3 regions of the Rossellomorea sp. LjRoot5 genome follow, and region 2 is predicted to be linked to each of the others. Evidence: riboswitches for the same ligand, from Rfam matches in the RefSeq annotation. Region 2 holds a riboswitch; each other region holds the start of a gene.

Region 1 (10,623 bases), 2.7 Mb from region 2:
ACTACCCCCATGAGGTATTTGAAATTTTTATATTTTCAGATTATTTATAATCTAAAGACAGTATAGCTAGTTCCAGGCCAATTGTCAAAGCTTTATTTTAGTGATTTATTGAGAAATTCACCAAATTTCTACAGTACTATTTCACTATAAGAATTTTGTCGAATTTTGGAGAACAGGAGACGATAGGATCAGGAGGAGAACTCTATGTGAATCCATAAAAAAACCAGAAGCCTACATGGCTCCTGGTTTTTATGAATTACTCTGCAGATGCAGGCTTTGCTTTTTCACCGAACAAAAAGGAAAAGGCCAAGATCAAAATGATGACTACGGCGAGACCAAGAATGGTGCTGCCGGTGAACCCCAATACAAGGTAACCGATGGCTGCAACAACCGCACCGATTACGGCATATGGAAGCTGTGTGAGCACGTGATCGATATGGTTGCTTCCCGCTCCTGTGGAAGAAAGGATCGTTGTATCAGAAATAGGTGAGCAGTGATCACCCAATACAGATCCCGCCAGTACCGCTGCCATGGCAGGCAGTAAGATGCTCACGTCTGAAGCTGCAGCAATTTCACCTGCGATCGGCAGTAATATACCAAACGATCCCCATGATGTTCCTGTTGAGAATGCCATGATGCCGGCAACCAGGAATAAGATGACCGGAAGTGCCTGCATCGGCAGATTCGATTGTTCAACGAGGCCAGCAAGATACGTACCCGTCTGCAGCTGATCGATGAGTGTCACGATCGTCCATGCAAATATCAGGATGTAAACAGCCGGCAGCATCGACTTGATACCTTCCACTACAGCTGTCCCGATCGCACCCGCTTCGATTCCTTTCAAGCTGACTTGGCGAAGGAAGAAAATCAGGGAAATAAGAAGTCCGAATAATCCACCATACAATAAGGATTTGGTTACATCCGTATTTTCAAAGATCGGCAGCAGGTCAAAGGATCCCACCGCTTGATATCCAGTCCACAGCATCATGGAAACAGTCCCGATGACAAGGGCAACGATCGGCCAGACAAGATCGCCTACCGAGCCTTTTGAGCTGACTGGGAGATCATTTTTCAATTCGCCGGGAATCTCTTTGCCTGGATCATAAAGATCTCCCGTTTCAAGGGCCCGTACTTCATGCTCTTTCATTTTTCCAAAATCGAGTCCCTTATAGGCAACCATGACGACAAGCAGTACTGCTGCCCATACATATAGGTTCATTGGAATCATTTGAATGAACGCTGAGAATGCCGTGTACTCCGTGATATTATGTGTTGCAAGAATGGAGCCGATGATCCCGATAATATACGCTCCCCAGCTTGAAATCGGGGATACGACACAGATCGGAGCCGATGTTGAATCAATGATATAGGCTAATTTAGCACGTGAGATTCTATGACGATCCGTGATGGGTCTTGAAACCTGTCCGACAGCAAGGGCATTAAAATAGTCGTCAATAAAAATGATGATACCCAGTACCGCAGCTAGAAGCTGTGCGCCCTGTCGTGTCTTCACACGTTTCATCGCCCATTCACCGAATGCGCGGCTCCCGCCGGAAATATTCACAAATGCCGTGATGATACCAAGAATGAGTAAGAAGAAAATGATGTAGACATTCCAGGTGTTAAGTCCGCCATCTGCGACAAAGATGCCTTTAAAGGCGTCCCACATAAAGCTGAATGTTTTGGTAATTGAGAAATCTGCCAACAGAAAGGCAGACGCAACGATTCCTACTCCCAATGAAAGTAGAACCCGTCTTGTAAGGATAACCATAAGAATGGCTAAAAGGGGTGGTAATAATGAGTAAATCGTGTTTTCCATAGTGTCCTCCTCCTATTTGATAGGGGGGGAACCATCGTAGCATGATAGAGGATAATAAAAAAAGGCAACGATAGAGAAGCTATCATTACCTTAGTAAGTAATTTAAGTGCTCCATCACGATCTGTAGCTCCCCATTATAGAGATTCCCTATAATGACAGTGTTATCCTTCTTCAAGATAACCCCAGCAAATACACATTTGACATGTATAATTACTTCGGCAAAAGTTCCCTTTCATCTGTTCTCACAGTTGTCATTCTCAAACAGCTTACTCTTGAACTCTGCGCCTCTACCCCATCGGACTGATGATGTGGTGTGTTATAAAATTTTCTTTATTAATATACCAAACTATCATTCTTTTGACAACTTTTTTTCCTGACTAATTTGTGGGAAATTCGATGGAAGGACTCGATTCCCCTCCACCATTGTTATAAAATTGCGGTACATCCAGATGAACGGTCCCCATCGCAACCAGGATATCCTGCTTAATTGTTTCGGTTTTCGTTGCAAACGGGATGATGATCTGCACATTCACTTCAAGCTCCACAAATACCTTCACAACCGCATTATTGATCCCGAACTGCTCAACCGTCGTTTTCACATCGGAACGTACATCACCGATGGAATGAAAGCGGATCGGGATTTTCGGCCCCAGGTTCCCGAGCAATACGTTGTTCGTTGCCTGCCCCAATGGAACAGAATAGGTAATGCCCTTCGATGTTTTCGACTTCCCTTCATCAAGCTCCACTTCAGTGAGAAATTCTAGATTTTCAATATTCCCCGCTTCTGCTTCCTGAAGATTCTGCTGCACAAGATTCGTAATTTCTGCCTGGACCCTGTTGATCGTCTGTGTATTATATTTAAATGAAACGATATCTCCTTCTGAATTCTTCACTTCTTCTGTTATATCTGAAATATCCAGTACGTCGGCAATCTTCTTATTGATCGCTTTGTTTATCACCAGGGTACCGATCCTGCTTGTTTGTGTTTCGGCATACGCAAGGAGAGTCGGCTTCAACCCTTTGTTAATGATCCACAATCCGAATCCCGTTGAGATCATAAAGAATAGAAACGTAATGATCATGACATGTCGAAAAGGCAGCGGACCTCCTCTTCGGGGTTTGTAGGTTTTGAACTTTGACAAAAAAATCCCCCCTTACAAGCTATTTGTATGCATTGTAAGGAGGGTTTAGCGCAAAAAATTATTTAATCTTAAGAGATTGCGGTTCATAATCCGGATCAAAGCCTGTGATCACCTTGTCTAATTCCTTGCTTAAATCGAGTGGATAAGGAGAGTCTAACTCCTGACCATCTTCTTCGATGATTCGTACCACAGGGCGGTCTGTGACGCCCCTGTTTTGATCGGTCACAATTGCTTTCCGTCCATCATTCAGTTCCACGATCATACCATTCGGATACATCGCAACCGATGAGCGGAAGGCTTCAATCACATTTGAATCGAACAATGTTCCCGATCCCGCATACAAGACCTCCAATGCCTGATGAGGAAGCATGGCTTTCCTGTACACCCGGTTTGACGTCATGGCGTCAAATACATCGGCCACAGCGATGATCTTTGCGAACGGATGAATATCTTCACCCTTGATCCCCCGCGGGTAACCCGAGCCATCGAGCCTCTCATGATGCTGATAGGCACAGTGTGCGATGATCAGGGAAACTGAATGAAGCTGTCTCAGAATGTCAAAGCCATGTTCAGAGTGTTTCTTGATTTCCGAGAATTCGTCTTCCGTAAGTTTCCCGGGCTTTAACAGGATCTCTTCAGGCACGAGCATCTTACCGATATCATGGAGGATCGCCCCAACCCCGAGCTGCTCCAGCTGCTTCTGTGAAAGCTTAAGTTCAAGACCGATGGAAAGTGTATATAACGTAACATTAAAAGAGTGATGAAATATATAGGAGTCGTATGTAAACACATCTGTCAAAATCGTCAGAAGATCATTATTCGCCTTTACCTCGGACAGGACGACATCAATCACCTGCTTTAATTGAGAGGCACTATCTTCAATCACAAGGAGACTTGGCTTCTCTTTGGAGGTGCTTAATTGATTGAAGGCCATCTCGATATTCTGAACCGCCTCTTGTCTCACTTTACTCGAAACGGTCCCCTTCACATGGATTCCACTTGAAAGAGAGTCTTCAATATAAACATACTGAATACTAAGCTCCTGCAATCTGTGGATCATGCGTTCTGTAATGGGAACATTATCATGAATCAACGCTTGACCTCTCATATTATATACCGTTGTAGCTAGAACCATGCCGGGTTTCAAAGCCCTTGTTGATATAAGCCTCATAGAATTCTCCTATGTAATTATTTCATTTTTCGACAAAATTTCCTAGTATCTCCATTATAAAGGATAAAAAGGAGCTTGCAAGGTGTATTTGTTTATATATTCATGAAAGAATATCGAAGGGTTCAGATGAATTTTATGAAGGTGTCGCGTGCCGGCTGAAGAGGATTTTTGTTACCTTATTTTGTTAATTGACGCAATTACTTTACTATCGATTTTGACGCAATAATTCTTAAAATGACGCAATCACTCCCTCAAAAATAAAGACCAGCCACTCAATAATGAGTACTGGTCATTCTCATGTCTATATCATTTTCAACAGCGCGTCCTTTCCGGCCATTCCCGTGTGGATGCCGAGATTCGCTGCTTCGTAGGTAACGGACTCCAGCGGCGCATCGAGGAGCTGATCGATGGTTTTCACACCAACCGCTCTTCCAGCGATGATCCCCCTGTCCTTTAATTTTTCATTGAGCAGCGCAACATCAAGTGCCCCACACATTATATATCCTTTTTCACTCGTCACGACGAGGAGATTGGTTTTCGGAAGTGCAACAGAAATCGCTGTAAAGGTATGTCCCCCAATGGTAATCGGAGATACATTCATCATGTTTCATCGCTCCCTTCACTCATATGTATGTCATGAGTGTGGAAACGGTGAGACATTTACTGTTTCAATTTCCATTCGAGGACATCCCGTAAAAATTCCGGCATAAAGTACTTCTTCTCGAGCCTCTGTAGGTCCGGAAAGAAGTGGCCGAATGTAAACATATCCGGCAGGGCCAGCTTGTATATCTTCCCGGACTCGATCGGACCGTTTCCGATGAAGATGTCATGGTCTTCAAAGTAGATATTCGAATACACGAACCTTCCCATCACTTTCCCTCTGAAACCAAGTCCTTTCACTTCAAGATGCGGCCAGTCCTCATTAAGAGTCTGCTTAATGATTTCCTTCAGCTCGGCTCCCTTCACTCGGATCATGCAGGGGTTGATCGGGTGGGGAAGGATGCGATGCAAATCCTGCTTTGTCACCATTCCTTCGTCAAGTCCCTCTATGAGAAGACCCGCATTTAGGAAACCGCAATCAGCTCCACACCACTCCATTAGTGCATCACAAAGCACTTCAGGAAGCGGGGACGCCTGAAACCAGTCAACCGGGAAAGCGTTTGTCAGGCAGGTCACTTCCTGCTTTAATAACTCCTCCCCTTTCCGGATCCATTGATCTCTTTCCTCCGCTTCCTTCACAACAGCCGGAAGTTCCCCCTGCTCATATAGTCGTGCCTTCTTTTCCATGACCTGCTTGGTGGCTGTATCCACCTCGATTGTGATATGACCGACATAATGACCATATTTTCCTGCAGCACCGAGCATGGTGCCATTCACCTCTTTCCCCTGAGGCAAGACATGGTGAGTATGGGCACCAAGGATAACGTCTATTTCAGGGAATTGTTCCCCGATCATCTCATCATCCCTTATCCCCAGATGGGAAAGGAGTATGATCATATCGACGCTTTGGCGAACCTCCTGAACCAACTTCTTCAGTTCAGCCAAAGGGGAGGTAATGTTCCAGCCGAGAGCTTTATAAAATGGTTTGAAATAGGCCGTTAAACCTAGGACGCCAATCCTCATACCACTGCCGGTCTCATATATCCGGTAAGTCTCCACCCATCCTGGACGCCGTGAGGAACGATCGAACAGGTTTCCTACAATCACATCAAACCGGGCACTGTCATACAGACTGTTTAAATCATCATAATCCAATGTGATCCCTTCATTGTTTCCGATTGTTACAGCGTCGAACCCGGCTTCATTTAATAACTTGACGTTCCCTTTTCCTAACGTCGCTTCTGTCAATGGATGCCAGCGGTCCACATGATCACCGATATCAAATAGATACACAGACTCTCCGTCATTCACATGCTTCTGTTTTCTCCGTTTTAAAAAATCCCTTATTCTTGGCCAGTTCTCAAAGTGACTGTGAAGATCGTTCGTATGATAAATATGAATGGTTTCTCCCATAAATCGTTCACTCCTATTGGAGGAATGTTATCCTGTCATTCCTTGATAAATCAATCGAATACCAATTAAAATCAAAATAATCCTCAAAACGCTCACCAATACTTTGGACTCGAGCTTCGTATTGATATATGCCCCGGCCTTTGCCCCGATCCAGGCTCCCGGAATCAGAGCCAGCGCATACAGCCATTTGACATTCCCGAACAACACATGTGTTCCCGAGCTCACCAATGCCGAAAGGAAAATCATAAACATCGATGTTGCAACAGCCACATGGGGCGGGAAAAGAAAAATCAGAATCATGGCAGGGACCATGAGAGAGCCGCCGCCAATGCCGAACAACCCCGATGTAAACCCCACAACAAAGGCGATCAATACTCCAAGTGCCGGAGGATATCCATACCGGAAGGTTTCTCCACTTGGATCGGTAAATTCCCTCTGAAAAGATGCATCCCTGAATTTTTCTATAGGCTTTAATTTATTCCTGATCATCAGAATAAGGGCCACCACTATCATGAAAATGCCGAAATAAAGATTAAAGCTTTCCATATTCAACCCCTTGTTCACCCAGGCTCCAAGTATCGACCCGGGTCCGCTCCCAACAAAGAAGATCAATCCGCTTTTATAATCGACGGTTTTATGCTTTAAATATGCAAGGGTGGAAGATAACCCTGTAAATATCATGATGACCAGTGAAGTACCCACAGCGGTCTGCGGGTTCATCCCTTCTACCAGGCTTGTATATGTACCAAAATAAATCAGGGCCGGTACAATGATCACACCACCGCCTAAACCGACCAGTGATCCTATCGCACCTGCCAAAAGCCCAATTGATAGAAGAACAATCCATTCCATCTGCCTTTCATCTCCTGTCGGCTAAAATAAATCCAGCTGCTTCGGGGCAAGTCCTTCATACTCAAGCCCCAATAATTCAATCAATTCTTTCGCATTATCAGCCGCGTCTCCACCTGAATTATTGTTAAAAAGGATATAAAGATCCTTAGAGCTTTCGTGCAAATGATGGAGATGGGGGATCCATTCCTCGAGCTCAGCACGATTATAGCGATATAAATAGCGGACCTCCCGCCAATCTTCGCCATTCGGTTTATTCCACCCATAGAGATTCCTGCCGTGAAACCGGATGAGAGTGGCATCTTCATGCGTCGCTTCCAGCACCCGCGGCACGGATCCTTCACCTGCCTGGGGTTCATCACAAATACTGTGGATCCACCCTTCCTTTTTCATGAAGGCCAAAGTCTTGTCCCGATACTCGGACCTGAACCAGCTCTGATTGCGGAATTCAAGTGATACAGGAAGATCTTTCAATTGCTCCCTGCAATACCGTATATAATCGACATTCTCTTTTTTTTTACAATCGTACCATGGTGGGAATTGAAGGAGGACCATTGCCAGTTTCCCTGCATTCGTGTATGGAGCAAGGGACTCTTTAAAAGCTCTGAACATCTCTTCCTTTGTTTCAAAAGGGATTTCACCACGCTGATGACCTGTCATTCCCTGGTATGCTTTTACAATAAATTTAAAGTCCTCTGGTGTTTCCTTTACCCACTTCTCCGCGTTTCGAATTGGCTGGACAGCATAAAACGTCGTGTCCACCTCCACAATGGGGAAATGAGCTCCGTATTCCTTTAATTTGTCCCTGGGGGAAACATTCTCATAGAGGGTATCATGATCTCCCCACCCTGTAACGCCTATGTATATCATCAGCATTCACCTACTTTATTATGAACATGTCCATTTTATCATAAGGGAAATGGAAATTCTTATCTTTGGATTCATCGCGGAAAAATTGTGGGGATTGGAACCAGAAAAAAACTCCCCTGATGACTCATCAGGGGAGTTTGATTGATTATTAACCGATAGAACCTTCCATTTCGAACTTGATTAACTTTAATGATCGTATTGCTTGAATTGAAATCAAAGTAACTGTCTTATCAATGTTTTCCTAATTGCGTTTTTCAAAGTTTATTGTATTTTATCAAACTGTTTCGGCACAAAATCGGCACATCTTTAGACAGTGAAGCGCGCAACTTAATTACCTCTCGCTTCTTTAGAGAATAAAAAGTCAATAGAGAATCAAAAACCCAGAGCCAATTAGGTCTGGGTTTTTCACTAAAGTACATTATTAAATCATTTACAATGTTATTTCTACTGCTAAAGAAAGTATGATTTAAAGATTCACCCTGCATAACCAAGAATTCTTAAAGTAGTACAGAAGTTTCAGGTTATTCCATTAAACTCCTTAACGCGAGATGCTTCGTAATATACACTACTAATTTCGTTAAGGGTAAGGAAATCAATATATCTTTGCTCTATTCTTTGAAACTCTTCAGGATCCAAAGCTTTCCCTTTAGCCATTATAGTGCTATCAAGGTCAGTAAAGTAATCAATAGTGTACTGCGCGTCTAGTTTAACAAAACTAGCTAAATAAAACGGTGGATTATAAAGAATAATCCTTTCATTAGAAGAAAAGAGTAATTTATGCTCTTTTCCTTTTATAGAAGAAATATTAAGGAGAGATAGTTGTGATGTACTTTGATCTGCATCCAACACAAGAAAAGTACGGGGATAAGTGCACTCTTGGCCATCAGCAAAATCTAGGCATAGCTTTAATCCTTGACCTTTTTGAATATTCATCAATAAATCATGTATCCATTGTCTTCATCGAAACAAATAGAATAAGCCTCTTCGTCACCATGAAAGCTCTGCAATGTTTCAATAAGTTTATCATCAATAGAAATCAATTCTGGATCATAATAAAACTTTATGCCGTTAACTATCTCATACTCTTCACTACTATCTTCTTCACTAATAACAGCTAAAATATCACTGACTTTATTTAAATCATATTCTCTAATGAGTTCTTCATCAATTATACTACGCTCTTTGTGATGGTAATTGGAATACGTATCCTTTGAATTCTCATACGATACTTGCCAACTATATTGTTGATGATTTAATTCGGATAAAGTTTCAGCATCCAAATGACCAAAAACTTTTTCAGCCAGTTTAATTGATTCAAGCTCCTCCTGCTCAAAATTAGTATTAGAATTTAATGACTCAATAATCATGTAGTCATTATTGTATTGGTATACTTGCCTAACATTATCTATGACTGTACCGTTTTTAAAAGCATACATATTATCAGGAAAAAGCTTTTCTCCTTTTCTAGCCATGTGTATTAATTGAGAGAAATAAAGCATTTTCTGAAGCTTCATATTGCCGTCAAATGTATTGCGGGGATAGTCATAGTTATTTTTAATAAAATACATAGCAAGGTCAGTTGCTCTCCTGCTCATGTTTCCCCCTCCTTAATAGGTATTCTAAAAAACCTATAAGTAAACGCTTTCACCGTTTGTTATGTTGCGAATAAACAGGTTTATATGTATATATTAACCAATTTTGATAAAAAAGTAAACATTTCTGAATAAAACTTGAGGGATCTATCCTTTCTTTATAATAAATAAAGAACAATACTTGCTAATCCTAACAACTTTAAATCCACTGGTTTAACCATTTACAGAGTTTATAAGTGATGTAATTAATCTCAATTCCCACCTATTGTTGAAAACACTTAAATGTCTAAGCAGAAAGTACTTAGACATTTATTATATTTTAACGGATAAAGATTAGTTTCAGCTTGATAAGTAACCTATACTTTTTAATTTTTCTTTACTGAGCCCACATATATACTTAATTGTCCTCTTAACAGAACTACCACCTTTAATTTTCCAAGAAACAGTAATGTTTGAACCGTAAGAAAAATACTCTGGCTTAAGGTTTATCTGATTGTTTGTGTGGTAATCCCATGCTTTGGCTAGATGGGGGTGGGTTACAAAGATGTTATTCTCAACTCTTACAAGTAAAAGTGTTAGAATATTATACATATCTAATTTTGTATTAACGATTCTTCTTAATTGAATGAGGTCCAGTTCTTCCCCTCTTTCACATAAATACGCAAAAGACCTAATAATGCACTCATCTAATGAATCATGGAATTCTTTACTTCCAATCCCCTTAGAAACGTAATGGATAAAGTTCATCTTATCCTCTAAATACGAGTTATTTTTTTCAGATTCTCGTATTGTTATCAAATCAATTTTTTCCCTTCTTATTAATCCTTGCCTCTTCTCATCTTCTGCCTTCTTATTTTTATGGTAATACTCACCCAAATAATCAATTCCGAATTTTAAATTTTGAACATAAATATCTATCTCACATACATTATCATCTATTAACATTTTTTTCTTTTCGCTTTCTGGATAAACCACTTTAAAGTAAAAGTAAAAGGCGGTCTCTGCAAATGATCCCTGAGACCATCTATTACAATTAGGACATACAATGCGTTTCTTTCTATTATATGGTGATACTAACCATTCTTCATTTTCGCACTCCGGACATTTGAAAAAGAACTTTTTATTGTTTCCTGATGCTATTATTAAAGGAGTAACCTCACTTTTATT
Region 2 (10,623 bases):
TGAAGTGACCAGATTCTTAAAAGAGGTTCTGCTTGAAGATAACCTCCCCATCGGAGAAGCAAAGCCCCATTCAATACAGACGCCGCCTTCGTCCATGTTTGATGACCCATTCACGTTTACAAACCGCTCAAGGGAGGAATTCCATTGAGAAATCAACTACTATTGATCCTATTTGCCATTCTAACCGTACTGACCGGATGCAGGGTTGAAATGGCAACGGAACTTCCTCATAAACCAGAAGCGCCGTCCGGGGTGAGGATTGAAATGAGCGGCACCGTCTCCCTTCAAGGAAAAGAACTAATCGTTGAAGGCAAATCCAATCTTCCAGAGGACAGCATCATATTTGCTGGCCTCAAAGATTATGGAGAAATGGAATCCTACGCCAGGGTCATCAACTGGCAGGGGGAAGAAACGGATGAATATGTGACGGAAAGTACCGGGGTAGTGGACGATAAAGGGAACTTCCAAATCAAAGTGGACCGGGTCAATCCGCAATCCCGCTACAAGCTGGAGGTCCTCTTTAACCCCGCCATCCAAAAATCCAGGATTCAGGAAATCTACGGCTTCTGGGGAGAGAACATCGCCCGGAACATCGGTTACCTCGATTTCGAGTATAATGGCAACACACTATCCGGGATGATCAAAGTCGCCCCAATCGTCAGTATCACAGACCCAAAAGGGGACGGTGCCAAATGGAACCTCACCAACATCCCGAAAAAATCCAGGGCACTAAAGTGAGGAATGAGGGACGGACCTCTTACTGTCAGACATTCTTGGTTGAAGCCTCAATGGGAGATCAGTCCCTCTTAGCATTGAAAAATCCCTGACGCTGAGTTTGGCGTCAGGGATTTCTCCGAAGGGAACCGGTTTTTTATGAATTCAATGTCAGTGTCGCAACACATTCCACATGCACCGTATGAGGGAACAGGTCCACAGGTTGAACGGCATCAAGGGTGTAGCCGAATGGCTCAAGCTCCTTGATATCCGTCGCGAACGTATCCGGGTTGCATGAAACGTACACGATCCGCTCCGGCTTCGCGCGACCGATTCGTCTCATCACTTTCCCGCCGGCTCCGGAACGCGGCGGATCAAGCATCAACAGCTGTGGATGACCGAACGTTTCGAGCATCTGGTCGATTCCTTTCCGTGCATCCTTTGCGAGGAATGTGGTGTTCGAGATCCCATTATCATCTGCATTCCGTTTCGCCGATTCGATGGAGCTTTCCACGATCTCGATCCCGGCAAGCTCCCCTACTTTGCTTGCAAATGGAAGGGAGAACGTTCCTACTCCGCAGAAAAGATCGATCATCTTCTCCGTTTTCTTCGGCTGGCTCATTTCAACCGCCAGGTCCACAAGCTTCTGGGCCTGTGTCGGATTCGTTTGGAAGAACGTATCGAACCATAGACGGAAACGATACCCGTCCATTTCGTCATAGATGAAATCCCGTCCGTCCAACAGATGGATCTCCTCCGCCTGCGTACGATCTGCCCATGCCGTGTTTTCTAGCCATAATAAGCTTTTCACATGAGGGAATTTCTCGCCGACACGTTTCTTTAAATCGGCAACGGCTTCTGAATAGGCTTCAGGTGCCTCGGTTGCGAACAGGGCAAGCATCAATTCACCTGTCGCAAACGATTGGCGGACCATTAAATGACGTAATAACCCTTCATGCTTGTCCTTGTCGTAACCTTGCAAGGCATGATCTTTTACCCAATCAGAAACTTCCATCGTCGCTTCTACCATCTCCTCACTCGCGATTAGGCAAGTTTCAAGGGAAATGATCTTACGGAAATTCCCCTGCTCATGTAAACCAAGTGCCCCTTCAGGTGAAAAAGTAAATTCCATCTTATTGCGGTAGCGCCACGGGTTGTCCATCCCTATGGTCTCACGGACGAGAGCGGGGTCGTAGCCCTGTCCTATTAAAGCTTCCTTTACATGATCCGTCTTGTGCTTCAGCTGACCTTCATAGTCCCAATGCTGCCACACACAACCTCCGCAGCGTTCAAAATGAGGACAAGGCGGGGCGATACGTTCCGGGTTCGTCTCCAGGATTTCATCCGCCATTGCCTTACGTCTTCTACGGTCCGGCTGATCGACCGTCACCTTCACCTTTTCCCCGATCAGGGTCTGAGGGATCGTAAGTCGCAGCTTCTTCGGATTCCCAAGCTCATTCTCACGCCAGATCACAGCCTGTCCGGACCCTTTTTGATCTAACTCTTCTATAGTGGCAACCATCGTTTCTGGTTTGATATTCGACAATTTCTACGTCCTCCTTCAACTTGCTCTCTAACTCTATACTTTATTAAAAATGGAGGCGGAATGCAACAAGGATATAGGGGCAAGTAGCACAAAAAAAAAGCCTTAAGTGTAAGGCCCCTTCTTTGATGTGAACAGACTAATAGGCTTTGTAACTTCCGAATTCACCGGTAATATAAGCTCTTCTTCCGTTGTAGACGACTTCCCAATAGCCTGAGCTGCTGTTTTCCCCCCTGACGGATCCCGTGACGGGAAGGGTACGGCCTTTTCTAATGGTACCCAGATCTTTTGAGGTCAAGCGATCCGGACGATCTTGTATGATGGCGGCATTCGCGACGCCAATAATGGTGATTTCCCCAATGGCAATCGGTCCTCCTGGTACAGGTGGCGGTGAGACTGGTCCCCCCTGCTGTCCACTTCCTTCCACCTTCACATATTTCGGTGATGCCGTCACATAAAACACATAGCCCCTGGAGTTCATGACTTCATACATATCGGCACCTTCCACCTTCAGCTTCCGGACAATCGTCGGAAATCCATACCCGTACTTCAATATTCCAGCACGGTAGGTATCATCGAAGGTCGGCCGGCTGTAGAAGTCAAGACCTTCTGCTCCTTTATAAATACTCTCAACGCGCTTGCCGACAAAATTCCCACTGCTTGTCCCACCGGAAGCGGGAGGTGACCCAACGTTCCCACCATTACCTGCAGCCACATAAGACACCCCGAAGAAATCACACACTCCCAGTGCCTGCTCCCTTGCCGTCTCACGCTGAAAATCCTCGTTGATCATGAGCAACGCTTCCCTCTCATTATCCATGAAGCCATTCTCTACAAGCACCGCCGGACCATTGAACTCCCTTGTCATATGAAGATTTTGCTCAATAATCCCCCGGTACACCTGCTTCGTCCCCTGTTTCAAGTACTTCGCAATATTCTCAGCAAGTTTTCTATCCTTTGCATCGTTATAATATACATGAAGCGAACGCCCTTCTGCATCCTTCCCCGGGCCATCAAACTTCCCATCAAAGGCATTATAGTGGTTGGAAACCAGTGCATCTGCCCCCATGGAATTAGCGGCATCGGTTCTCGCCTGAAGCGGAGTATCTGCATCCGTCGGAGCTGTTAACAGCGTCCGGAATCCGCATCTCTCCAATTCCAATTTTAAAAATAAGGTCACTTTCTCATTGAACTCGTTTTCCCGGATCTGCCTTCCGATAGACGGAATATAAGGCGTCCGTTTACCAGCTGTCCCGAGACCGTGACCATCATCCAATGCTATTAAATAATCACTAGCTTTTGCCATATTTTGTATCCTCCTTTACTAGTAAAATATTCACAGCTTGTACAAATGGTCACGGCGAGGGGAAAAAGTATAAAAGAATATAAATGCATCCGTTCATGACTTTGTCATCAGATAACATAAAAAAGGTGCCCGACTCCCCTTATCGGAGTCAGACACCTTTTTACTCTTCTATTATTTCGCCTGCAAGCGACTGATCCGCTCATCCAAATCCGGGTGAGTCGAGAACATCGCTGATTTACGTCGTCCATTGATTTTCAACGTAGAAATCGCAGTGTCGTCTTCCCCCTTCATCCGGCTTGAGTAAGCTTTCAGCATCTGCAGGGCATGGACCATTTTATCCTTACCGGCAAGATCCGCTCCGCCTCTATCTGCATGATACTCACGATGACGTGAATAAGCGAAGACAACGAGACTTCCCAGGATCGAGAAGACGATCTGGAAGACAATTACGGCAATGAAATGAACAATCGGTGCCATTTCTTCCCTTGCAAATCGGGACGCAATCCATGCGGCGATCCGCGCCAGGAAGACAACGAATGTATTGACCACACCTTGGAGCAGGGTCATCGTTACCATATCACCGTTCGCAACGTGGGCCACTTCATGGGCAATGACGCCTTCCACCGCATCATCATCCATTTCACGAAGCAATCCAGTCGAAACGGCAACAAGTGAGCGTTTCTTCGAAGGACCTGTGGCAAATGCATTCACTTCAGGAGAGTGATAGATTCCCACTTCCGGCATATGCGTGAGTCCTGCCGCTCTTGATAGACGGTGGACTTTCTCGATCACGGCACGTTCCTCAGAAGATAAAGCGCCATCCGGATTCAACACCTGGACACCCATCATCCTCTTCGCCATCCAGCGTGACATCGCCAAAGAGATGAAAGCTCCGGAAAAACCGATGATCGCACTGAATACAAGCAATGCACCTAAATCTAATCCGCCTGAAGCAGTGATATAATTCCCCGCTCCTGTGACGGAAAAAATGATACTAATCGTCAGTAGTACTAAAACGTTCGTTAACAGGAAGTAAAATATACGTTTCCCCATCTTGATTCTCACTCCTATTTCAAGTTCAAAAGAACCTGTATCTGATTCTATTATAAATCTTTCATGTGTAAAATACAAGCAAAAGGTGAAATTGACGAGTCACCACCTAACCAGTAGTATAGAAGAAGATATTTGCAAAAGAGACGGGGGAATCACGATGGAAACGTTTAAACTGACACGCAAAAATATGGCCGACCTGCTGCTGTCTCTGAACGGCACTGCGAGCAGGACTCCACATGAGGTGATTGGGGGAGTTTGGTCGGATCTGGTCCAGGAAAGCGAGCGTCCACCCATCATTCGAAAAATCCTTAAACCCACCAAAGGTGAAATCGGTTTTTCCCTCAATGAAATCGTGTCCCTTGGAAATTTGATCGAATTCACCAATTTCCCCCAAAGCACCGTCCAGAACTGGGTGAAGCGGGATGTAAAAGGGTTGATTGGTTCCCCGCAACTCGGTAAAAAATACACTACGGAACAGGCTGCCATGCTGTTCATCGTCGAAGATCTCAAAGCGACATTGGATTTTGAATCCATCCGTAAGATCCTGACCCTTGTATTCAATAATATCGAAGACCGCACCGATGACATCATTAACCCTACGGATCTTTATCTTGCCTATGCATCTGTCTTCGATCAGATCCACCACCAATCCCTCCCGTCCATCAAAACGGCAGATGGGTCAGTCAACGAACATATTGACGAATTCATCAAGGAAGAGTGCCGAACGATGCTAGGGACGCTTGACGGGATTGCAGAAGAAAACCTAACCAAAGTCCTTAATGCCATGATTGTATCCGTCTTGACGGTCCAGGCTGGATTTTATCAGGCTGCCACGAAGAAATATGTAATGGATGCCTTATCTTAACGGAAAATGCGAGGAAGGCACAGAGGGACGGACCTTCATTTTTGCAAATGAAGGCCCGTCCCCCTTGGGTTTCTCATGAAAATCATAGGTCCGTCCCTCTCTAAAAGTGATAACCCAAATAGTTTGATTGAAATTGAAGAAGATGCCTTGATTAAGGCATCTTCTTCCCTACAATCTGTCTCAATTCATAAGCCTTAATAATTTCACGGACCAATAGATATAGCCTCTCACTTCGTCTCTTTCACAAGTTGGAACATTTCTTTGTCTTTTAGGCATCGGTTTTGGATTTCTTCAGCCGAACCTTTATCTGTTGAAGATTCCACCAGGGTTTCCACCACTTGCGTCGCCCCGATCAGCATCAGCTTTGCCGACAGGATCGTCAAGGTAAAGAAAACGACGGGGATGAAAGAAATCCACGGATAGGTCGTCCACAGGAATTGCCACCAGCCGCCGAGGAGACCCGACCATTCATGAGAAATGGAAGCCAGGAACGGATTGTCAAAAAGGTCTACCTTAAGTGACGATCCCCCGATATAAATGTTCAAAACCCCAAGATGTGCAATCAACAGCATGATGATCATAAATTCCCGGATCGACACGAGAAGAATCTGCGGAAGAATAAAGGGGCGAATATGATTTCTGATGTAATGACGCTTCGTTGCCCCCAGCACTTTCGCACTATCTATAAACTCTTGACTCATGATCCGGTCATATTCATTCGTAAATAGCAGTGTCAGACTCGGAAGTGAAATCACGATAAGAATGATCAGGTAAAAAATCGTTTTATCCGTAAAATCATAAGGGAATCCCTCAGGATGATGTAACGGCCCATCCAGCAACATCCAATTCAATAATAAAAAAGATAATAACGTCGGCGGAAAATAGTTTGCGGCATCCACAATGTTATCAATGATTCTCCTGATTGGTTTCAAGTAGAAATGTAGTACCAACCCCATCAAAACGGAAGGCAATACCCTGCATAGCGTGATCAAGAGCGCTGCCCCTATTGTATATTTCGCCCCAACAATGATAAGAGAGAAGATATTCCGGTTAAAATTGTCGGTGCCAAGTGGTGGAGACTCTATCGGGGAGTATGGAGGGCTGAGAAAATCCCCCTCTTCATTTTTCACAAGATCCAGCTTCGGCACCTCATCCCCCCAGCCAACATAGTAAACAAGACTTGCGGCAAACATACCGAACAGAAAAATAAACCCCATTATAAATGACCGATTCTTCATCAGTTTTTTCAACATCATATCACCACCTTCTGCCCGGTTTTCCGATCAACGATGAGCCTGATGAGGATGAGCAGGACAAAAGCAGGCAGATAAAACATGATCAGACTGAAACAGATCACATCCATTTGAGAGAATGACAGGATGAAGTGTGTGATGCCATAAATATTAAATAATCTTTCAAACACGATTAAGGAAGATAAGAGAAAAAGAATGATAGATTTGGAATGATTCAATAAGCTGAACGCGATATTCCGCAGGACATGGATGAAGAAAATCGAGTGCTTGGACATCCCCCTGCTTCTGATCAGATCAACATACGTCTTCCCGTATTCATCATTGACCAGTAGATAGATGATCCGGAACAACATGATTGTCGGCAAGATGGACAGGGTCACAACCGGAACGAGATACACCTTTTCCTGAGAGCCGACAATAGGGAACAGCAGCACACCCGTCTCTTTCAAAATGAGGATGACGCTGTATTGAATGACAATCAAGATGAAGATATCAGGTGTGGACTCGAGAAGATTTGTCACTCTAAGGATGAACTTTGACCAACGGGAGGGCAGCAAATGTGTGAAGTACGCAAGGAAGATGCCCATAAGGACGGATAAAAGAAAGGCAGACAAAAAGATTGAAACAGAATAGAAATACGGCTCCCAGAATGCCGGGAACATCGGATACGAGTTGTTCGATTCATTCGTGATGGTCATCGACTCAGAATGGACGAGGGATGTTGAAATCTCCACAATGTTGAGCATATATTGTTGCAGGCTGAGGTCCACGCCATCATTGAACAAACCGATGAGTGCCGTCAGGAGGACGATCCCGAACAGAACGAAGACAAATTTCATCACCATGGAACCGATCGATTTGAGATTCATAGATTGATCCTCCGAATTCATTGGATAAAGTTTCCTTTATATTACCATAGTCACCCAAAAAATCCCATAAAAAAAGGTGGAAACCCTTTTGGACTCCACCTCTCTCTTCCCTACCGATCTTTCCTTACAAGATCCGCATACGTCTCCCGTTCGATCACGACCCGGGATACCCCGTTATCCACAAACACAACAGCAGGTCTCGGTATCCGGTTATAGTTACTCGCCATAGAATACCCGTATGCCCCCGTACTGAAGACAGCCAGGATATCACCGTAATTCGTCGGCGGCAGCATCAGGTCCCAGATGAGCATGTCACCAGATTCGCAACATTTCCCCGCAATGCTCACACGTTCCGTACATTCCTCATTTGGACGGTTGGCAAGTACTGCATGATACTTCGCCTGATACAGAGCCGGTCTTATATTATCCGTCATCCCTCCGTCAATCGCCACATACGTACGCACTTCCGGGATGATTTTCTTCGAACCCACTTTGTATAACGTCGTACCCGCTTCTGCCACCATGCTTCGACCAGGCTCCACCCATACTTCCGGGAGTGGGTATTCATTTTTGGCAAAATAGTTCTTCACACTATCCGTTATTCCTTTGACATAGGTCGGAATCGGCAAAGGCTGGTCTTCTTCCGTGTACCGGACACCAAAACCTCCACCGATATTCAACACCGGCATCGTGACGTCCAAATCAATCCGTATCCGCTGCATGAAATCAGACAGTACCAGGATCGCCTGATCGAAGCCTTCCTGTTCAAAGATCTGGGATCCGATATGGGAATGGAGACCGAGCAATGAGAAGTATGGCTTTCTAATCGCAAGCTGAATCGCCGTGGCCGCCTGTCCGTTTGAAATGCTGAATCCGAATTTCGAATCTTCCTGGCCCGTCGTGATGTATTCATGGGTATGGGCTTCCACGCCCGGTGTGACCCTGATGAGGATCTGCACCTCCTGCTCCCGCTCTTTTGCCAGGTCATGCAGCAGTTCAAGTTCAAGGAAACTATCGACGACAAAGCAGCCGATTTCAGCTTCAAGAGCCATTAAAAGCTCCTCTTCGGACTTGTTGTTCCCGTGAAAATGAATGCGTGCCGCCGGGAATCCAGCTTCAAGTGCCGTATACAATTCCCCGCCAGAGACGACATCCAACGATAGGTTTTCCTGTTCCGCCAAGCGCACCATTTCTTTACAAAGAAATGCCTTACTCGCATATGCCACCTGATATTTCAGACCACTTTCATTGAATGCATCCCGGAACAATTTCGCATTCCCACGGATCTTCCCTTTATCATAAACCATCAGGGGGGTGCCATATCTTTCCACCAATTCACCTGTACCCAGCCCACCGATCATTAAATCTCCTTGAACATTCACATCAACTGTACTCATATCCTAAACTCCTTTAGACTCTCTAAAAAAAACACAAAAAACCGTATGAAGCAGATGCTCATACGGTTTTTCATCAAAGTTTACGGAAACAAGATGAAGACTATGTATTAACATCTCTTCAATAGTGCTCCACAACTTTTGCATTGTGACAGTCCAGCATTTCTTCAATGCTGGCCCAACAAAAAATAGAATTGGCTATTTTCTGCTTCGGCGATCTGCCTTTCCCAACTTATCCCGGAATCCATTATTCTCAAAGAAGGTACTCATCATTCTCGCGCCTCTATTATCAGAGAGTGACTGTATATTTTTATTGGAATAACTATATCATTCTCTTGAAATGGATGTCAATTGGTTTTTGAATGTTCTAAAAAGGAGGAGCATCCCACCCTTGGGTTACTCCTCCTTTCCATTACTTAAAAGCTTGCCTTCTCATCCACTGGGTCGCAGCCCATTTATCCCCGATGACAACCGGTGCGCCGCCATGGAGCGTCAAGTCGTTCAATTCTTGATTATCATAAAAATATTCGAAGTAAACCGCCATTCCCTTTTGTGGAGAAACAGAGAGATTCAGCTTCGGGAAGTAAGTTTCCCCGCCTTCCTCTACGTCGTTCAAATACATAACGAGGGTACTGATCCTCGGGTTCTTCACCGGCCTTGCCGATGCCGAAAAGAAATCGAAGTGGGCCTTGTATTCCTGACCCGGTTTATAGTTCAGGATTTGAAGACCCTCCCCGTGCTCAACGGGTATATTCATAATCTGAGAGACTCGCTTTTCAACTCGTGTCACGACGTCATGACTTTCTTCTAAAAATACAGAACTGCTTGTTCTCAGTCCATCGACTGTCCTTGTATTCCCGATTTTTGAGCGTTCGACACGGTCTTTTGACAATTGGATGAGTTCATCACATTCTTCATGACTCAGTACATTGCCAAGCACGACGATCAGGGGCTCCTCCATTTTCGCGATGATCTGGATATCCCGGTCTTCCGTCTTGATCTTATTCCCGGTGTGGTGAAAAATCGTTTGTTCCTTTACAGCTATTTCAGTCGTATTCATTGCCAACTTTCATCAACCTCTTATCGTATTTTTAACATTCTGAATTCTTATATTAGTGGAAGCATTCTTTAAATCTTCCAGACTCGAAAAAGTGATAGCAACAATAGGCATAACTGTATATTTTATTCGGTTGTTTCCTCCTGGATGTCAAAGTATGAGAGTGTATTTTACTATATTTTACACCCGGGATGAGGGGAATTCTATCTTTATTTTTTCTTTTTCCCCTGAAAAATAATGTGGGTGACTCAGGTGTAGGATTGGAGTGGGTTGGAGGGTGTCACAGAAAGGACACGTATGGAAACCTTTATAATAAAACGAGTAGTGGTTGATTTCCACTCCAGGTGCTCGCTTTCCGCGGGGCGTGAGTAGAGCCCAGGAGTCGAGCACCTTCCGCTCCAATCAACTTTAAGGTTTAGTTTTTTACTACCATTGTCGTAAACGTCTTCCTCATCATTTTTTATTTACCAAATACATGGTCTGAAAATATAACCTTCTAAAAAGAACAAAAAAGACTGCCGGATCCCATCCGACAGTCCATCAATTTATTTCTTCAATGCTTCATACTG
Region 3 (10,623 bases), 2.0 Mb from region 2:
ACATTTTCCAAATGAGAGTGAACATCATTCGTATGCAGGATCGTCAGACGGAAAGATCCCCCATCTTCCTCTTCCTTTGCTTTCACCTCATCCAGGTAAACAGGGGATAGATTGGATAACAAGATGACGAATATCAATCCGATTCGCTTCACACTCATCACTCCATATGCTCATTTGTAGTCTACTATGCGACAATTGACTTCATTTTATGAGCCATAACAAAAAAGCACTCCCCCGAAGGAAAGTGCTTTTCATTAGAAAGTATTAATCAACCATATGGTCGCTTCCGAAGAAGTTTTTGAACATTTGGAACGTGGTTTCACGGTTTAGTGCCGCAATCGAAGTCGTCAAAGGAATTCCTTTTGGACAGGATTGAACACAGTTTTGTGAGTTCCCACAGTTGGCAAGTCCACCGTCGCCCATGATTGACTCAAGGCGTTCATCCTGGTTCATGGCACCTGTTGGATGCGCATTGAACAAGCGCACTTGAGATAATGGTGCTGGTCCGATGAAGTCTGACTTACTGTTTACGTTCGGACAGGCTTCCAGACATACACCACAAGTCATGCATTTCGATAATTCATATGCCCACTGACGCTTCTTCTCAGGCATACGCGGTCCAGGACCAAGATCATACGTCCCATCAATCGGAATCCATGCTTTCACTTTCTTCAAGCTGTCAAACATGCGGCTGCGGTCTACCTGCAGGTCACGGACAACAGGGAATGTGCGCATAGGCTCAAGACGGATCGGCTGTTCGAGTTGGTCGACCAAAGCCGTACAAGACTGTCTCGGTTTACCGTTGATGACCATTGAACAAGCTCCACACACTTCTTCTAGACAGTTCATGTCCCAGTTAATCGGAGTTGTGTGTTCCCCTTTTGCATTGACCGGATTACGACGGATTTCCATCAAGGCGGAAATGACGTTCATATTCGGTCTGTAATCAAGTTCGAACTCTTCTTGGAAAGGGGCTGTTTCCGGGCTTTCTTGACGAGTTATGATAAAACGGACTTTTTTATTTTCACTCATCATTTACTTCCCCCTTTATTCTTAGAATAGTCACGCTTACGCGGTGCAATCAGTGATGTATCTACATCTTCATAATGGAATTCAGGAGTGTTCGTCGCGGCATTGTATTTTGCCATCGTCGTTTTCAGGAATTCCTCATCATTACGGTCCGGGAAGTCAGGTTTGTAATGGGCTCCGCGGCTTTCGTTACGATTTAATGCACCGATTGTGATGACGCGGGCAAGTTGCAGCATGTTCCACAATTGACGTGTGAATGTCGCCCCTTGGTTGCTCCATTTAGCCGTGTCATTGATGTTGATATTTTGGTAACGTTCCATCAATTCCTGGATCTTTTCATCCGTTTGTTGAAGCTTGTCATTATGACGTACGACCGTTACGTTATCCGTCATCCATTCCCCAAGCTCTTTATGGATGACATAAGCATTCTCAGTGCCATTCAGAGACATAATGTTGTTCCATTTTTCTTCTTCCTGTTTCACATAGCGGTCGAATAATGAAGATGGGACAGATTCTACCGTTTTCTCAAGTCCTTCAATATACTTAATCGCATTAGGACCTGCAACCATACCGCCATAGATAGCGGATAGTAATGAGTTAGCACCTAAGCGGTTACCACCGTGCTGAGAATAATCACATTCACCTGCTGCGAATAAACCAGGGATATTCGTCATTTGATCATAATCGACCCATAGTCCACCCATTGAATAGTGAACGGCAGGGAAGATTTTCATTGGGACTTTACGTGGATCATCGCCCATGAACTTTTCATAGATTTCAATGATTCCGCCAAGCTTGATATCAAGCTCTTTTGAATCTTTATGAGACAGATCGAGGTAAACCATGTTCTCGCCATTGATACCAAGCTTTTGGTTTACGCACACATCAAAGATTTCACGTGTGGCGATATCACGGGGTACAAGGTTACCATATGCAGGATACTTCTCTTCAAGGAAGTACCATGGCTTACCGTCTTTGTATGTCCATACACGTCCACCTTCACCACGCGCCGATTCACTCATAAGACGAAGTTTATCGTCACCAGGAATGGCTGTCGGGTGAATTTGAATGAACTCACCATTTGCATAATACGCACCTTGTTGATAGACGATTGATGCAGCTGAACCCGTATTGATGACAGAGTTTGTAGACTTACCGAAGATGATCCCCGGTCCACCGGAAGCCATGATTACGGCATCTGCTGCAAATGATTTGATCTCCATCGTTTGAAGGTTCTGGGCAACGATCCCTCTTGCGACTCCATCGTCATCAATGACGACTCCAAGGAATTCCCAACCTTCGAACTTGCTTACTAACCCGGCCACTTCATGACGGCGAACCTGCTCGTCCAATGCATATAATAATTGCTGACCAGTCGTTGCACCGGCGAAAGCAGTTCTATGATGCTGCGTGCCACCGAATCGACGGAAATCCAGTAATCCTTCCGGTGTACGATTAAACATGACACCCATACGATCCAGCAAATGAATGATCCCGGGTGCTGCTTCCGTCATTGCCTTAACAGGCGGTTGATTCGCTAAGAAATCCCCACCATAAATGGTATCATCAAAATGCACCCAAGGAGAATCCCCTTCTCCCTTTGTGTTAACGGCTCCATTAATACCGCCTTGCGCGCAAACAGAGTGAGAACGCTTAACGGGTACCAGTGAGAATAAATCGACTTGCGTTCCTTTTTCTGCTGCTTTAATTGTGGCCATCAAGCCGGCTAAACCGCCACCGACAATAATGATTTTGCCTTTACTCATCGTGACTCACTCCTTTTCCTACCATACTTCTAAGAGCACTTACCTATCTATCAGACTCGTATATTTTTTCTGCTTATACGAAGGCAAAGATTGCACGCATACCGACAATCGATAACGCAACAAAAATCCCGATCGTAACATATGTAGCAATTAATTGAGAACGAGGTGTAACCGTAAGTCCCCAGCTAACGCAGAATGACCATAATCCATTTGCAAAGTGGAAAATCGTTGAAAGAACACCTAGCACGTAAAATCCTAACATCAACGGATTGGATAAAATATTTTCCATCATCTGGAAATTCACTTCAGCGCCGAACGCTGCAGCGACCCTTGTTTCCCAAATATGCCATGTTACGAAAATAAATGTGATCACTCCAGATACGCGTTGAAGTAAAAACATCCAGTTACGGAAATAACCAAACCTGCTTGCATTATTCTTGGAAGTGAATGCAATGTAAATTCCGTAAATTGCATGGAAATACAATGGAAGGAAGATGATAAAGATTTCAAGGAAATAACGGAAAGGAAGACTTTCCATAAAATGTGCCGCCTGGTTAAATGATTCTTCCCCACCAGTGGCAAAATGGTTCACGACTAAATGTTGTGTTAAAAATAATCCAACTGGAATAACACCTAGCAATGAATGAAGCCTGCGATAATTAAATTCTCGATTTCCAGCCATGATTTACCCCCCTTAATGATAAAATATGAATTCGTTTTCTAATACCTTTTACTAATGATTAGACAACGATACATATTTTATATTGTAACAATAATGTGACATGTTCATTTTACTCCCAAGGAGTGGAAGCGTCAAGAAAACGTATACATAAATTCGACAATATCGCAAAAATATTTTCAATATATCAACAACGAAAAACATGAGGTTTTGCCTGATTAAATGTTCGAAAATTCTAATAAATAAACAATAAATATTATAGCACCAAAATATCCCAAGGTCATTTTTTCAAGGTATGGGATGATAATTACCTCTTTCATGTATATAATAGTTTTATAGAAAGAGGGGATTTACTTGGAACAGAAAAAAGAAGAAGTACATCAGCCGTCCGTTCCAATCTTCGGATATGAAATGTTACGCGACATCTTGATTCCAGACATATTAGGAAAGCACACACCCGATATCCTGTACTGGGGAGGAAAGCAGCTCTCGAGGAAATTCCCCCTTCAGTCAACGGAAGAAATATCTTCCTTTTTCGAGGAAGCAGGATGGGGCACCCTTACACTTCTGGAACAAAAAAGAAATGAGATGACATTTGAATTGAATGGACCTGTAATCGAACGGCGTCTGTCACTGAAAACGGATGTGAACTTCAAACTGGAAACGGGCTTTATTGCCGAACAAATTCAGCTTCTAAGAAAATGTGTGGCAGAAGCTGCTGACGAATTACATAAACGGAGTCAATCGGTCAAAGTGGTTGTAAGATGGGACGACAAAGACCGGATTGAGTAGTCAATCTCCTAGTAAAGGGTTGCCCTGATCATTCAGGACAACCCTTTTTCATGATGATCTTACAGCGTGACTTCTTCCATCTTCACGGCATCCAGATGAAAGGCCGTATGTAAGACACCTGCCGCCTTTTGCATATTCTCGCCATCCACTACTGTCGACACTTTAATTTCAGAAGTGCTGACCATTTTCACCACAATGTCATTTTGAGCCAGTACTTCAAACATTTCCGCGGCCACACCCGGGTTTGAAATCATCCCCGAACCGACGATGGAAACTTTCGCAAGCCCACTCTCATGCTCGACGTGTGTGAAATTCAACTGCTCTTTATTTCGTTCCAGAACAGCGAGGGTTTCATCGAGATCGTGCTCCTTGATGGAGAAAGATAGATTGGTCGTTTTCTGATCCGTCTGGGTCTGAATGATGATATCTACGTTCAAATGATTTTCGGCCAACGTTGTGAACACAGATGATAGTCCTGTTAAAGCATTTCGCAGTCCAAATACAGTGACGCGTGTAATTTCATTCTCAAAGGCTACCCCTCGTACGATTAAGTTCTGTTCCATGCTTGCTTCCTCCTCAATATACGTTCCTTCCACTCGTTCAATACTGGATCTGACTTCTAAAGGAATTTGATAATTCTTGGCAAACTCCACAGCCCTTGGATGCAGGACCCCCGCCCCGAGGTTTGCAAGTTCGAGCATTTCATCATAGGAAATCGACGGTAACTTCCTTGCTCCTTTTATATAGCGGGGGTCTGTCGTGTAAACCCCGTCTACGTCTGTATAGATGTCACAGCGCTCCGCTTTCAGGGCAGCTGCAATCGCAACGGCCGTTGTATCCGACCCGCCCCTGCCAAGTGTTGTGATTTCACCCGAATTTGTCATGCCCTGGAATCCCGCCACGATGACCACTCTTCCTTTCTGAAGGTGAGTCGTCATTTTATCGGTATGAATATTTGTAATCCTTGCATTGCTGTGGACAGATTCCGTTTCGATGCCAGCCTGCCAGCCCGTGAATGAAATGGCATCATGTCCCGATTGGATAAGGGCCATCGTAAGGAGTGAAATGGTCACCTGTTCCCCGGTTGAGAGCAGCATATCCATTTCTCTTTTGCTCGGTTGGGACGTGATCTCCCTTGCAAGACCAACAAGTGTATCCGTCGTTTTTCCCATGGCAGATACGACGACGACCACATCATTCCCTCTTTCTTTTTCTTCAATGATCCTAGACGCAACATTTTGAATTCTTTCCACAGACCCTACTGAAGTGCCACCGAATTTTTGAATAATAATACTCACGACTTCTCCCTCTTTCTGAGCGTCGCCGCTCTTTTTCATGATGAAGAGTACAATCACAATCATCCTAAACGTTCATAGGACAGGATCTTTATAACAAAATCCTGCGCTGATAATAAAAAAAGCAATGAGAATAATATCTCATTGCTTTATGAACATACAGCAGAACATACAAATAGGTTCATCGGCATTGTGAGATAGCTCTCCAAGATTGAATCATCTTGACAATCCTGCATTTCTTAAACGCAGGACCAGCAGATATAGCATGAGACTATAACCACTTCGGCGATTCTCCCCTTTCCAGGCATGTCGGCGGGGCTCATCCCCCTCTTTACCTGTACTTTTGAAGTTCGCACCTCTATCACCACTTAAAAAGTGATAATGTTATAAATTTTTGTTAAGTATAGCACATAAAAAATTGTGATTCAATGCACAATTTTTAAATAAATTGAATTCATTTATTCAGCTGCTACTTCAACTTCTCCACCAATATCTTTGCCACGGCTTCTGGAATTCCGATTTCTGTAAATTCCTCCACTGTCGCTTCTTTCATCTTTTTCATTGAACCAAAGTGTTTAAGAAGCTGTTTTTTCCGTTTTGGACCGATGCCGTCGATGTCGTCAAGGGTCGACTGGAATGCGCTCTTTCCTCGAAGTTGACGGTGGAAGGTGATGGCGAACCGGTGAACTTCATCCTGGATCCGCTGCAGGAGATAAAATTCCTGGCTGCGCTTTTCGAGGGGGACGATCTGCAACGGGTTTCCGTAAAGCAGTTCCGACGTCTGATGCTTGTCGTCTTTCGCAAGGCCACCGATCGGGATGTCGAGACCCAATTCATTCTCAATCACATCCCTTGCCGCTTCGATCTGACCTTTTCCTCCATCGATGATGATGAGATCCGGTAAAGGAAGTCCGTCTTTCAACACTCTCGTATATCTCCTCCGGACAACCTCCCTCATGGAATCATAATCATCTGGCCCCTTGACGGTTTTAATCTTGTACTTGCGGTATTCGTTCTTGGCAGGTTTCCCGTCCAAGAAGACGATCATCGCCGAAACAGGATCACTTCCTTGAATATTTGAGTTATCAAAGGCTTCAATCCGGAAAGGCGTATAAATGCCCATATGATCCCCCAGGCGCTCAATGGCTTTAATCGTCCGCTCTTCATCTCTCTCGATCAGTGCGAATTTTTCTCCAAGTGCCTGCTTGGCATTTTTCTCTGCAAGCTTCACAAGCTCTTTCTTCTTTCCACGTTTCGGCCGGGTCATTTTTACCTCCAGAAGTTTTTCCGCGAGATCGATGTCAATCGCTTCAGGCAGAAAGATCTCTTTCGGCTTAAAGTGGTTGGATTTGGAGTAGAACTGACCTAAAAACGTGAGAAACTCATCCTCAGGTTCATTATAGAGAGGGAATAATGACACATCCCGCTCAATGAGCTTACCTTGCCGGACGAAGAATACCTGAACACACATCCAGCCCTTATCAACGAAATATCCGAACACATCACGATCCGTGAAATCGGTCATCGTCATTTTCTGCTTTTCCATGGTCGCTTCGATATGAAGAATCTGATCGCGGAATTCCTTCGCTCTTTCAAATTCCAGATTTTCCGAGGCTTCATTCATTTTCACCGTCAGCTGGTTCTTGATTTCCTTGTATCCGCCGTTCAAGAATCGGGTTATTTCATCTGTCATGTCACGGTATGTGTCTTTGCTCACTTCTTTAATACAGGGAGCAAGGCATTGGCCGATATGATAGTAAAGGCAGGCACGGTCGGGAAGATTCGAGCATTTCCGTAAAGGATACAAGCGGTCGAGAAGTTTTTTCGTTTCATTTGCCGCCCCGACATTAGGATAGGGACCGAAATACTTTCCCTTTCCCCGTTGGACCTTTCTTGTGGTAATGAGTCTCGGGTGGCGTTCATTCGTTAACTTAATGAACGGATAGCTTTTATCATCCTTCAACATGACATTGTATTTAGGGTCATACTTTTTGATCAAATTCATTTCGAGGACAAGGGCTTCCAGGTCAGATGACGTCATGATGTACTCGAAATCCTCGATCTCCCCTACCAGCCGCTGGGTTTTCGCATCATGGGAGCCGGTGAAATAGGAACGCACCCGGTTTTTCAATACTTTGGCCTTTCCCACATAGATGATCGTACCCTGCCTGTCTTTCATTAAATAACAGCCCGGTTGGTCGGGAAGCAGCGCTAATTTATTCGTGATATTCTGATTCATCCTTCTTCCTCCTCCCTCTGTTTCTCCCATTTATATAATGTCAGGTCGTGATAGATGGGATCGATGAGCTCACTGGAATGGAAATGCTTCTCGACTTTAACGAATCCATCCACCTGGATCCCCTGTTTTTTAAACCCTTCGACTACTTTATCTGTCAGATAAATATCCCGTTCAGGGTAATACCCTGCGTCAGTGGTAAACACTTCGTACGTTTGTACTTTCTTATGAATAAAAGGGACGTCAAGATACTCGAGTACCCTGGACTCTTCCCATGTATATACGACGAGAGGCTTTCCTTTCCCTTCACTCTCTAAATAATCGGCCATTTGATAGACAGCCGGAACGTCCGATGCATGTTTATATAATAACGTACTTGTATGGTAAACCTGAAGCAGAAGGAATGAGAGGACAAGTTTGAAACCTGCCCGGGAAAGTCGTTGTGAAAGCAGCTTTCCCGCTCCAAGGAACAAAGCGATCCCGATCAAAGGCAAAGCATGACGGGGCTTCATCACATTCTGGGCAAAAAGGGCCCAAAGAAAATAACTTCCCATTAGCATCAGCATCAGGCTTGTCATATAACGATTCCCATGCGAATCCTTCCTTACTGCAGCCAAACCGACCACCATTAGAATGAGAAGGAGCAGGGATTCACCTACACCCCCAACCCAAATCGTGTTGACAAAGATCAGTTTCACGATTCTGTCCAAGAGGCTTAGACCTGAGGCGCGGATCGTTCCCCCCCATTCTTGAAAATGTCCGTTCGTGAAGGAGAGGCCCAATCGGAGGAAGCTTTCATATCCCCCTTCTGACATGCTGATGCCCGCTACCCAGAGGAGCTGGAACAGGATTGCAATGAGGAGGTAAACGAAGGTATCCAGAAATGTTACCATGCCTTCCTTCCACTTTCTGTACAGGACCATCAGGATCCCGATTCCAAAGACCAGATAGGATAATCTGATTCCAAGAAGCAGGCTGAATAGGAACAGGGGAAGGATGAGAAATCCGTTATGAGTTCTCTCATTGGCGAAAACCAAACTCCATATGTACCACCACATCACCCCGACTGCCGCTCCCTCGGACATCGGCTGATTCACCATCAGGACTGTGAAGCTGCTCGTATAAACGATCGCCGCTGCCATCCCTGCATAAGCCGGTCGCACGATTCGTTTCATCAACAGAAAAAGAGGGATGATCGCACTTCCATATAGGATGATATTAAATAGGGTCAGGGCTTGGACGGGATCTCCCACCATCAGATGAAGGACCTTGCCTCCCAAGATGAAATAAGGATATCCTGGGAAATGGGGCTGCATCTGATACATATCAAAATGCAGGACACCCAGTGCAAAATCCACCATATCCCAAGTAGCCGCGTAGGATGGGATCCACATCACCTGAAGAACAAAAATAGCCATCACAGCAAATGCCCCTGCCACATTCGGCCAACTCATAAACTCCCCACTCTTCACTCTCAACGACTTCACCCTCATACTTTGTTAGACTCTCAACCATTAAAAAAAGCACCAAACATACATTCCTTTAAAGAGTGTACACCTTTCGAAAAGGGTGTTCAATCTTTAAGGGTAATGAGGTTTGGCACTGATACAATTTATTTAGCTTGTGGACTCAAATCCTTCACTCCGCCTTTGACCTCTTCCTTTGCTTTCACCGACTCCCGCTTCGGTGCAGTCAGGAAGTAAATCGCTACGAAATAGCCGATATACGAAATCACTTCTTCGATGGACGGCATGGAAGAATATCCGAACAACGCTTTAAGGAAAATGCCTACATCACCGGATAACAACGGGGCAGTTCCCGTATCACGCAAGTAATGGGCGTAATCGATCGGATGCTCAGGCAGTAACCAGGTCAGGTCGTAAAGATGTGGAATCACACTGCCGATCAACCCTATATCCTGCATCATGGAAATCGCCTGTACAAGAAGTCCTGCAGATATGAGGATAATGAATGCACCGGTCACTTTAAAGAAGCTCTTTAATGAAATTCTCATTGTGCCTTTAAAGAAGAAGTAAGCTACGACACAACCGATGACGACTCCCGTAATCGCTCCCCAGCCCTGCATGGCCGCTCCGATATCCCCACCTGTGATGGCGGCGAAAAAGAATACGGTTTCCACACCTTCGCGGAGCACAACGAGGAACGAGTGGATCACCATCCCGACGATATTACCTGTCGAAATAAAATGCTTCATTTTCCCTTCCATGTTTCCTTTAAGATCACGGCTGTGCTTCGCCATCCAAAAGACCATCTGGGTAAGAAGGACGGAGGAGACCAGCATGATGCCGATCTTCAGGTACATCTCGCTTCCCATGGCGGCAAATCCCGTAAAGACGACCTGAAAGAGCATCGCTACGCCTACACTGGCTATTATCGCTAATCCTGCACCCAGCCAGACAAACTTTGTAAACCGGCCATGATTCGTTTTCTTCAGATAGGTAGTGATGATCCCGATGATCAGTAACGCTTCCAGGACTTCACGAAAGGTGATCAGTAAAGCTTGTAATTCCACATTAGTTCCCCCTTACTTGCTTAAAGACTATTTCTATAGTGACCTTATTTACGTTTTCTGACGGCATACACAATCGCTGCAGCAAGAACCCCCACGATAATGATGATGGGTAACCAGTTCTTCAGGTTGGAAATATCCGTCCACTCCTGTTTCCCGCTTGATTCCTCAGTGGCACTTTCAGAAAAATGTCCGACTTCAAGACTTTTAATGTCGAATTCTTTTTGCAGCGAATCCACTATGACTGTTTTACTTTCTTTAAAAGCGTCCTGATCGGATTCCTTTGTTCCGACTCC

What was found. Region 2 has a riboswitch for lysine ahead of lysA (diaminopimelate decarboxylase). Riboswitches for the same ligand answer to the same signal wherever they lie in the genome.
Region 1: another riboswitch for lysine. It lies ahead of ACSQ2E_RS03740 (Na+/H+ antiporter NhaC family protein); the one in region 2 lies ahead of lysA (diaminopimelate decarboxylase).
Region 3: another riboswitch for lysine. It lies ahead of ACSQ2E_RS07360 (aspartate kinase); the one in region 2 lies ahead of lysA (diaminopimelate decarboxylase).

Annotation. Positions count from the first base shown of each region.
Region 1 covers NZ_CAXUQN020000001.1:753,563-764,185, reverse strand. The annotation lists gene ACSQ2E_RS03740 (Na+/H+ antiporter NhaC family protein) at 257-1,819, opposite strand; lysine riboswitch at 1,936-2,117, opposite strand; gene yunB (sporulation protein YunB) at 2,197-2,961, opposite strand; gene ACSQ2E_RS03730 (HD-GYP domain-containing protein) at 3,020-4,132, opposite strand; gene ACSQ2E_RS03725 (YunC family protein) at 4,434-4,736, opposite strand; gene ACSQ2E_RS03720 (bifunctional metallophosphatase/5'-nucleotidase) at 4,793-6,145, opposite strand; gene ACSQ2E_RS03715 (sulfite exporter TauE/SafE family protein) at 6,173-6,997, opposite strand; gene ACSQ2E_RS03710 (DUF72 domain-containing protein) at 7,019-7,864, opposite strand; gene ACSQ2E_RS03705 (hypothetical protein) at 8,381-8,800, opposite strand; gene ACSQ2E_RS03700 (Panacea domain-containing protein) at 8,797-9,459, opposite strand; gene ACSQ2E_RS03695 (zinc-ribbon domain-containing protein) at 9,796-10,623, opposite strand, start outside.
Region 2 covers NZ_CAXUQN020000001.1:3,426,257-3,436,879, forward strand. The annotation lists gene ACSQ2E_RS17470 (ABC transporter permease subunit) at 1-148, shown strand, start outside; gene ACSQ2E_RS17475 (hypothetical protein) at 145-738, shown strand; gene rlmD (23S rRNA (uracil(1939)-C(5))-methyltransferase RlmD) at 872-2,236, opposite strand; gene ACSQ2E_RS17485 (N-acetylmuramoyl-L-alanine amidase family protein) at 2,397-3,563, opposite strand; gene htpX (protease HtpX) at 3,735-4,616, opposite strand; gene ACSQ2E_RS17495 (DUF1836 domain-containing protein) at 4,774-5,481, shown strand; gene ACSQ2E_RS17500 (ABC transporter permease subunit) at 5,709-6,737, opposite strand; gene ACSQ2E_RS17505 (ABC transporter permease subunit) at 6,734-7,603, opposite strand; gene lysA (diaminopimelate decarboxylase) at 7,714-9,000, opposite strand; lysine riboswitch at 9,115-9,291, opposite strand; gene ACSQ2E_RS17515 (2OG-Fe(II) oxygenase) at 9,410-10,057, opposite strand; gene ACSQ2E_RS17520 (mannitol-1-phosphate 5-dehydrogenase) at 10,600-10,623, opposite strand, start outside.
Region 3 covers NZ_CAXUQN020000001.1:1,440,040-1,450,662, reverse strand. The annotation lists gene ACSQ2E_RS07385 (bifunctional metallophosphatase/5'-nucleotidase) at 1-152, opposite strand, end outside; gene sdhB (succinate dehydrogenase iron-sulfur subunit) at 265-1,032, opposite strand; gene sdhA (succinate dehydrogenase flavoprotein subunit) at 1,032-2,795, opposite strand; gene ACSQ2E_RS07370 (succinate dehydrogenase cytochrome b558 subunit) at 2,869-3,477, opposite strand; gene ACSQ2E_RS07365 (YslB family protein) at 3,829-4,266, shown strand; gene ACSQ2E_RS07360 (aspartate kinase) at 4,326-5,564, opposite strand; lysine riboswitch at 5,752-5,930, opposite strand; gene uvrC (excinuclease ABC subunit UvrC) at 6,031-7,800, opposite strand; gene ACSQ2E_RS07350 (hypothetical protein) at 7,797-9,275, opposite strand; gene ACSQ2E_RS07345 (FTR1 family iron permease) at 9,410-10,330, opposite strand; gene ACSQ2E_RS07340 (hypothetical protein) at 10,375-10,623, opposite strand, start outside.